2 regions of the Tolumonas auensis DSM 9187 genome follow, and region 1 is predicted to be linked to the other one. Evidence: riboswitches for the same ligand, from Rfam matches in the RefSeq annotation. Region 1 holds a riboswitch; the other holds the start of a gene.

Region 1 (4,429 bases):
TGGATATTGTGGAAGATGACAAAGAGTATCAGCTCAAAGTCGAAATTCCGGAAATCCCACGTGAAGCCGTTAAGCTGCAAATTAACCACGGTATGCTGACGATTACCGGCGAACGCAAGATGGAAAAGAGCGATGAAAAACACCATCGCATCGAACGTTACTATGGTAGTTTCAGCCGCAGTTTCACGTTACCGGATGATGTTAAAGCGGAAAACATCAGTGCGAACTTCAGTAATGGCATGTTATATGTGCACATGATGAAGAGTACACCGACAGGTGATAAGCCACTTGAAATTGAAATTCACTAACCGGTGGAAAATGAGCGGCATGCAGGATTAACCGGCATGCCGTTTTGTTTTGTCTGTTATTTACGTACCAGCCAGACACCCGATTCCATATGATGGGTGAACGGGAACTGGTCGAACAGCGCACAACGGGCGATGTTGTGCGTCTGGCAGAGGGTTTTCAGGTTATCGCACAGCGTTTCCGGATTGCAGGAGATATAAAGGATCTGTTCATAAGCCTGGATCATGGCGACTGTGGCCGGATCCAGTCCGGCGCGTGGTGGATCCACCAGAATGGTGTTGCACTGATAGCTTTGCAGATCGATCCCTTTCAGGCGGTTAAATTCGCGTTCGCCATTCATGGCCTGCGTAAACTCTTCTGCTGACATCCGCAGGATCTGTACGTTATCGATCTTGTTTACCGCAATATTATGCTGTGCGGCATGCACTGACGGTTTGGCTATTTCAGTGGCCAGTACGCGGTTAAAGTTTTTCGCCAGCGCCAGCGAGAAGTTGCCGTTACCACAGTAAAGTTCCAGCAGATCACCCTGACAATCAGCGGTAACATCGGTAGCCCAGCCCAGCATCTGCTGATTCATTCCGGCATTGGGCTGGGTAAAACTGTTCTCTACTTGCATGTATTCAAGCGTGCGATCGCCGACTTGCAGCTGTTCCAGCACATATTCCCGTTCCAGCACGATTTTTTGTTTGTGCGCGCGTCCCACCACATCCACTTCACCGAATTCAGCGCGCAACGCCTGACGCAGTTCAGTTGCGGCAGGTTGCCATGCCTCGTTCAGCGTCTTGTGATAGAGCAGGCTGATCAGCGCTTCGCCACTCAGGGTGGTCAGAAAGTCGATCTGGAAGAGCTTATATTTCAGCGTGTGATTGCCCCGGATCAGCTCCAGCAGTCGCGGCATCAGGCGATTGATCAGCTGGCTGCCGGTCGGAAACTCATGCACGTAGTAACGCTGTTTGGTTTCGCTGTTGAACATGACGTAGTAAAGCTCATCAACGCCTTCATGCCAGATGCGGAATTCGGCACGCATACGGTAATGACTTGGTGCGGAGGCAAACACTTCCGGTTCAGGAGCCTGAAACGGGGCCAGCAATTGCGTCAGACGCTGCTGTTTTTCATGCAATTGTTGCTGGTAGAGGGCATCTGAATGGACTGCGTTTGTCATGTTGTACTCCGTCACTGCTGGAAGGCCGGAAATTGTATGCAGTTGTGCGAGGTTGTCCAGTTTTATGCTTAAGTTTTCGGCAACATGATAAGCGAGCTGGTGGGATGGAGGTGAAATCCCGCTATACAGCCTCTTATGTGCTCTCTATAATCCGCGACTCTCTGGCGCAATAACCTGCTTAAAAGGGAATCCGGTGTGAATCCGGAGCTGGCGCGCAGCGGTAATGGGGAACGAAAGCGAATGAGTGAAAACTCAGGCACTGCCATCCGGCGGGAAGCCGTCGCCGTAGGAATGAATCAGCCCCTGAGCCCGAAGACCTGCCAGAGCAAAATCTGAGTCATATCATCCGATATGGTAAACAGGGACCACTACGCGAACTAGGGATTGCCCAAATGTCAAAACGACTGACTGCCTCTGTGCTGTCGGCGCTGGCTATTGCTGCGCCAACACACGCCGAAGAATCCACCGGCCTGCCGATCACGGTAACGGCGACACGCTTTGCTGAACCCACTGCCTCTGTACTGGCGCCGGTAAACATTATTACCCGCAAAGATATCGAACAATTACATGCCCGCTCACTGGCCGATGTCGTGAAAACATTACCCGGTGTGGAAATGGTTTCCAATGGTGGTCGTGGACAGCAGGCATCTGTGATTGTCCGTGGCGCCACGTCAGCGGAAACGCTGGTCCTGATGGATGGCGTTCGCATCAACAGCGCCACCAATGGCGCTACCGATTTCAGTAGTATTCCATTAAATCAGGTTGAACGTGTTGAGTTTGTGCGTGGTGCGCGGGCATCAGTTTATGGTTCTGATGCAATTGGTGGTGTGATCAATATTATCACCCGCGGCACGGCAGGGCAGACCAAACATACGCTGAATGGCAGCGCCGGTTCCCGTGATTATCAGAATCTGAACGGCAGTACTTCCTTTGATATCAATCAGCAGCAACATCTGAAACTGGCTGCCGGTTATGAAACGGAAGATGGGTACAACGTTCATCCGGTGGAAGGTGTCAATGACGGTGATGAGCATGGTTTCCTGGGGCGTAATGCCATGCTGGATTACCAGAATCAGCTGACGGATGAAGTGAACGTGTATGGTGCAATGCACTGGACGCGCAACACGATGCAAAGTGACGGTTCCTATAGTTATGGGGATTACAGCCAGCATGAACGTGATGAGACCTGGGAAGAAAATACCCACTATCAGTTAGGCACTAAATACCAAAAAGATCGTTATCAGACGGAACTGAATACCAGTCTGATCAATAACGACATGTATTATTACCCGGATACGATTTCCCGTGATGAAGCGAGTTCAGTCTATAAAACCAGTCAGTATCAGCTGAGCTGGCTGAATAACTATCAGATCACGGATCCCTGGACTGTGGGCGCGGGTGTCGATTTACGCCGTGACGTACTGCACTCCGATTCACAATCTTCCGGCAGCGCATTTTTTGATGAAGATAAAAACCGTAATAACGTGAGTGTGTATGCGTTATCGCAATATCGCTGGGAACAGTGGCTGGGTGAACTGAGTGGCCGTACCGATGATAACCAGCAGTATGGCCGGCATAATACCTGGCAGGCGGGTCTGGGCTGGAACTTCCTGCCGGAATATCGTCTGAGCGCGCGCTATGGCACCGCCTTCCGGGCGCCAACCTTTAATGATCTGTATACCCCGTATTCGGTCTCGCCGGATTTGAAACCGGAAACCTCCAAAAACAGCGAAATTGCATTGGAAGGGACGACACAGGAAGTGTTATGGCGTGTGACTGCATACCGTAACGATCTTGAGGATATGATCGAATGGGCGCCGGACAGCAGTGGTTACTGGTATCCGGGTAACGTAGGCCGGGCACGGATCAAAGGCATTGAACTGGAAGCAGAATTTGCCACCGGTTGGTTAACGCATAAGCTCAGTGCGGATTTCAAAAATGCGCGTGATCTGGAAGACGGTACCGTACTGTCGCGCCGGGCAAAACGTAACTATAAGTGGACGGGCATGGCGAACTGGGACAAGTGGGATGCGTCGCTGACCGGTCAGTACCAGAGCGAACGTTATGACAGTTCCACCCGTTTAGCACCGTATGCGCTGTGGAATGCGGCTGCCGGTTATCATGTATTACCGCAACTGCGCATCGGTGGCCGGATCGATAATCTGTTCGATAAGGATTATGCCCTGGCTTCCGGTTATGCCACACCGGAACGCAGTTACTATGTCGATTTCAGCTACCAGTTGTAATCGCTGCTGCTGAGTGACCTGCAAATAAAAAGGGTTCGCTTTGTGGCGAACCCTTTTGTTTATGAGAGAGAGAAAAAGTTACTCGTCTTCGAGATAGGCGTAACCCTGCAGACCGGCTTCCAGTTCTTCCAGCAATGCTTTACGAGTTTCTTCACTAAGTGACGGGTGTGCGACCAGCTTCTGGTAATCACGACGGATCACTGACGTGTCGATATTGACGTAACGCAGCAGGTTATCCACGTTATCACCCTTGATGATATTGGTGATCACCGGTTCGCCGTTATCGTTCAGGCACACTTCCGCACTGTGGGTATCGCCGAACAGGTTATGCAGATCGCCGAGGATCTCCTGATAAGCGCCGACCAGGAAGAAGCCCATATAGTTGGTTTCATCGTTGCGCATTTCAGGCATTGGCAGCGAATTTTCGATACCCACACCATCGACATACTCTTTAATCATGCCATCCGAATCGCAGGTGATATCCATGATCACACCACGACGGGTTGGCTGCTGATCCAGACCACTCAGTGGCATGATCGGGAAGATCTGGTCAATCCCCCAGGCATCCGGCAGTGACTGGAACAGGGAGAAGTTAACAAAGCATTTGTCTGCCAGCTTCTCGTTCAGTTCATCCTGCAGATTACGATGCATGCGGTTAACCGGATCCAGCATTACCTTCAGTTTCAGGCAGAGATTCAGGTGCAGATCTTCTGCC
Region 2 (4,429 bases), 1.4 Mb from region 1:
CTGTGGTGGTGCTGCCTGTTATCGCATGCTGATCGGTAAAAATCTGCCATGTAATGCGTGTAATATTGAAACTGAAAAAGTTGAAACTGAAAAAGCAGAAGAGTTGTAAAAATTAATCCAGATCAAACTCCCGCAAGCAACCAGGCGTTCTGAATATCAGACTGCCTGGTTTTTTAATGATTATTGTCTGAATGATCACCTTTCCTGAGAACCAAATATGGTAAAAATGTCCTTTGATGAAATTTTATTCGTTCAGAATGAATGGCCGGATTATCCATACCAGCTCATGCATTTTGAATGACAATAAATATAACTAAATACAGCTGAGAGTTTTGTCATGACTTCTGTTAGTTCTTTAGACTCAGATCTCATCAATAAAATAGCGTTGGATTTTGCCCACGCTACGGGTTTAGCTGTTGTTGTTGTTAACATCCACGGTGAAGAGATCTCCGAACGTTTCAACTTTACGTTGTTTTGCCAGAAGATGCGGCAAGATCCGGAACATTACCTGCGTTGCAAGATGAGTGATCGCTGCGGCGGACTGGAGGCATCGAAAGACAACAAGCCCTGTATCTATCGTTGTCATGCCGGGCTGACTGATTTTTCCATTCCTATGGTGATTGCCGGTCATCTGGTGGGGTTTGTGTTATGCGGGCAGGTGCGTGTCAGTAATGACGTTTCAATGGATAATATCCAGAAAGTGGATCAGGAATGGCAAACAGACCATGAACTGATGAAGGAATACGAGAATATTCCCCTGGTGGATTATTCTAAAATAATTGCATCGGCCGATCTGCTGAAACTGATTGTCGACAATTGCATCAAAAAGCACCTGAATTTTATTGTGATCAATGATACTGCATCATCGGAGCCGGAAAGGTCAAAACCGGTTGCGGCCTATGATGCGAAGATAAAAAAGGCACTGCGTTATATTGATACGCATTTCTCTGAAGATCTGCGGCTGGAGGATGTCGCAGCTCATATCTATCTGAGCCCTTACTATTTCAGCAAGTTATTTAAAAAGCAGCTGGGCATCGGTTTTAATGCCTATGTAACGCAGCAGCGGATGAATAATGCGAAACAGATGCTGCAATACAGCGACTGGTCGATAGCCAGTATTGCGAAAAATCTGGGTTTTTCTCAAACCAGCTATTTTTGCAAGGTTTTCCGGCAAACGTTTCAAGTCACTCCGCAAATGTACCGGGATACATTAGTGAGTGATGGCCTCGCTAGTTAACACCGTGTTTCTTGATTCATTGACCGGGTTTTAATACCCGGTTTTTTTACGGCATTTGTGTGCTGTTTAACATTTTCAGATTGCAGTAAATCGCCAGAAATTCATATTTAGTGAAATCTGATAAATGACCGGTAAAGCCTGATATGACGGTGATCCGGCATATGACAGCGCAATAAATTATTGTAATTCGCCAAAAATTTACTGTTCTAACGGTAAAGACAGCCATTTTTTTGATCTGGCTGAGGGTATAGTGTTTTTAACAGGATAAACTCTCGGTTTATCAATGATATTCAAAGGACGCCGTTACTAATCATGTAATAGCCAGATTTTCGGTAGACGTGTATGACGATTTATCGTCCGGGAAGGAGGTGTGAATCCTCCGCAGCCCCCGCTGCTGTGATGCTGACGACTCTGTATAACCACTGATCTCTTGGATTGGGAAGGGCAGAGAAGGATGACGCTAAGCCAGAAGACCGACACGGATACAACAGCTTCAACTCCTTCGGTGGGAAGTGGGTTGTCAGCATATGCATCGCTGTTGCTCACACAGCGGTGACACCTGCTTATGACAACCATACTTCCCGGCCGGCAAGCCGGGATTTTTTTGTATAGCAGGATGGTATGAAAGCGTTTTTGATTGGTGGAACAAGCAGTGGTAGTGGCAAAACAACGATAACGTTGGGTTTGTTGCGTGCTTATGCCCGCCGGGGTTTGCGCGTTCAGCCATTTAAGGTAGGGCCGGATTATATTGATACCGGCTGGCACACGCAGGTGACGGGTGTTGCATCCCGTAATCTGGATGCGTTTATGTTGCCGGAGTCTGCGATTGCGCGACTCTTTCACTATCACGCATCGAAAGCCGATATTGCCATCATCGAAGGGGTGATGGGGTTATTTGATGGTTTTGGTGTTGATCCGCTTTACTGCAGCAGTGCAGGCATGGCCAGACAGTTGGGTTGTCCGGTCATTTTGATTGTCGATGGCAAAGCGGTTTCTACTTCTGCCGCTGCGACAGTTCTCGGGTTTAAGCTCTTCGAACCGAGCGTTCAAATCGCAGGTGTGATCCTCAATAACGTCAATTCAGATTCGCACTTCGCAATGCTAAAAGATGCGATTGAGTTGTACTGCCATATTCCGGTGTTAGGCCGCGTTCCCGTCATTAAAGAAATCAATTTACCTTCCCGGCATTTAGGATTGGTGACGGCACATGAACAGGCTGAGCTTGATCTGAAATGGGATCTACTGGCCGATGCTATCGAACAACATATCGATCTGGATCGTTTGGCTGAAATTGCAGAAATACCTGATTTACCGGAAAAACCTGAGTCGTTAGCACCGGATTCACTGATTGGTGTCGGAAGCGGATTAAAACTCGCACTGGCGGAAGACGAAGCGTTCAACTTTTATTATCAGGACAATATCGAATTACTCGAAGCGGCAGGGATAGAGATTGTCCGTTTTAGCCCGTTACGCGATGCAGTGGTTCCTGCTTGTGACCTGATTTACCTCGGGGGCGGCTACCCTGAAATTCACGCCGCAACCTTGTCTCAGAATTCATCCATGCTGGCTTCCGTGCAACAGGCACATCAGCGTGGTGTGCCGATTTATGCCGAGTGTGGTGGCTTGATGTATCTGGGAGGGTCATTAACCACGGCATCCGGCGATTCCTATCCGATGGCTGGCATCTTCCCCGGTGAAAGCAGAATGACGACATCACTCAAACGCTTTGGTTATTGCCAGGCCAGAGCAGAACAAGCCACTTTGTTGGCGAAAACTGGCGATGTTATTCGTGGTCATGAATTTCATTACTCCGATTTTCACACCGATCTGCCAACGGTATTTCGTTTTTCTAAAGAGCGGGATGGGGTGGAAATGAGCCACTGGTATGGTGGTTATCAATCCGGGAACACGCTGGCGAGTTACCTTCATGTGCATTTTCTGCAAAACCCGGCCATGTTGTTGCGCTGGTTTGAAATTGCGAGGGCAGTGAAATGACTCTTGCGATTTATAGCGTCGCCTTCATCCTCGATCTGATTATCGGTGATCCGCAGAACTGGCCACATCCAATCCGCTGGATTGGTAACTGGATTTCGCTGGTTCAAAAAGGGATCCGGAAGGTATGCCGTAGTGAGCGGGCACTGTATGTTGGCGGCGGTGTGTTGTGGCTGTCGGTGGTGGGGCTTACCTGGCTGGTTACTTGGGGTGTCATCACATCGTTAAGTTCTGTGAATGTCTGGCTGGGCCGGGCTGCAGAGCTCTGGCTGGCTTACACCATTCTGGCGGGTCGTTGCCTGAGTGATGCGGCAATGGATGTTTACCGGGCGCTGGAGTCAGGTTCGATTGAAGATAGTCGCTGTCAGCTTTCCTATATCGTCGGACGGGATACCTCCCAGCTGAATGAAACTCAAATCACCCGCGCCGTGGTGGAAACCGTGGCGGAAAATACCGTCGATGGCGTGATTGCACCGCTGTTTTATCTGTTCATCGGCGGTGTCCCGCTGGCGATGGCGTATAAAGCCATCAATACCCTGGATTCGATGGTCGGCTACAAAAACGATAAATACCGCGCGATTGGCTGTGTGTCTGCCCGCATCGACGATCTGGCAAATTTTATTCCTGCCCGTTTGAGCTGGCTGTTCTTTACGCTGGCAGCGGCATTTCTGCGACTCAATGTTGTTCAGGCGCTGCGCATCGGCTGGCGGGATCGCTATCAGCATAAAAGTCCGAACTGTGCCTGGTCTGAGGCGACGGTCGCCGGTGCACTCGGTGTGCGTCTTGGTGGTCCGAATGTCTATTTCGGGGAACTGGTGGAAAAACCCTGGATTGGCGATGAACACCGCGCCATTACCCGCTCTGATATCAAATTAACGATTCGACTGATGATGGTGGCGTCTCTGATCGCACTGCTGTTCTTTTCTGTCGTTTATTACGCTGTTGAACGAGGTATTTAACGCATGGATTACATTAAACAGCCGCAACTGATCGAACAGCACAGCTTTGAAATTATTTCCGGGATCATTTCAGAAGAACGTCCGGAATACCGGTTTGCCGATCCATTGCAGGAAAAAATCATCAAGCGTGCCATTCATACCACGGCTGATTTTGACTGGCTGGATATTCTGACGTTCTCGCACGATGCACTCGATGCCATTATTAGCGCGCTGAAACAGGGCTGTACGATTTTTACCGACA

Evidence for each region. Region 1 has a riboswitch for cobalamin ahead of TOLA_RS01985 (TonB-dependent receptor domain-containing protein). Riboswitches for the same ligand answer to the same signal wherever they lie in the genome.
Region 2: linked by a shared signal. The riboswitch ahead of TOLA_RS08550 (cobyrinic acid a,c-diamide synthase CobB) and the one ahead of TOLA_RS01985 (TonB-dependent receptor domain-containing protein) in region 1 are both predicted to bind cobalamin.

The regions. Positions count from the first base shown of each region.
Region 1 is NC_012691.1:426,191-430,619, forward strand. Features, by position in the region: gene TOLA_RS01975 (Hsp20/alpha crystallin family protein) at 1-308, shown strand, start outside; gene trmA (tRNA (uridine(54)-C5)-methyltransferase TrmA) at 365-1,468, opposite strand; cobalamin riboswitch at 1,614-1,807, shown strand; gene TOLA_RS01985 (TonB-dependent receptor domain-containing protein) at 1,861-3,714, shown strand; gene speA (biosynthetic arginine decarboxylase) at 3,793-4,429, opposite strand, start outside.
Region 2 is NC_012691.1:1,846,111-1,850,539, reverse strand. Features, by position in the region: gene TOLA_RS08560 (MIP/aquaporin family protein) at 1-109, shown strand, start outside; gene pocR (transcriptional regulator PocR) at 338-1,237, shown strand; cobalamin riboswitch at 1,559-1,733, shown strand; gene TOLA_RS08550 (cobyrinic acid a,c-diamide synthase CobB) at 1,859-3,232, shown strand; gene cbiB (adenosylcobinamide-phosphate synthase CbiB) at 3,229-4,188, shown strand; gene TOLA_RS16665 (cobalt-precorrin-8 methylmutase) at 4,192-4,429, shown strand, end outside.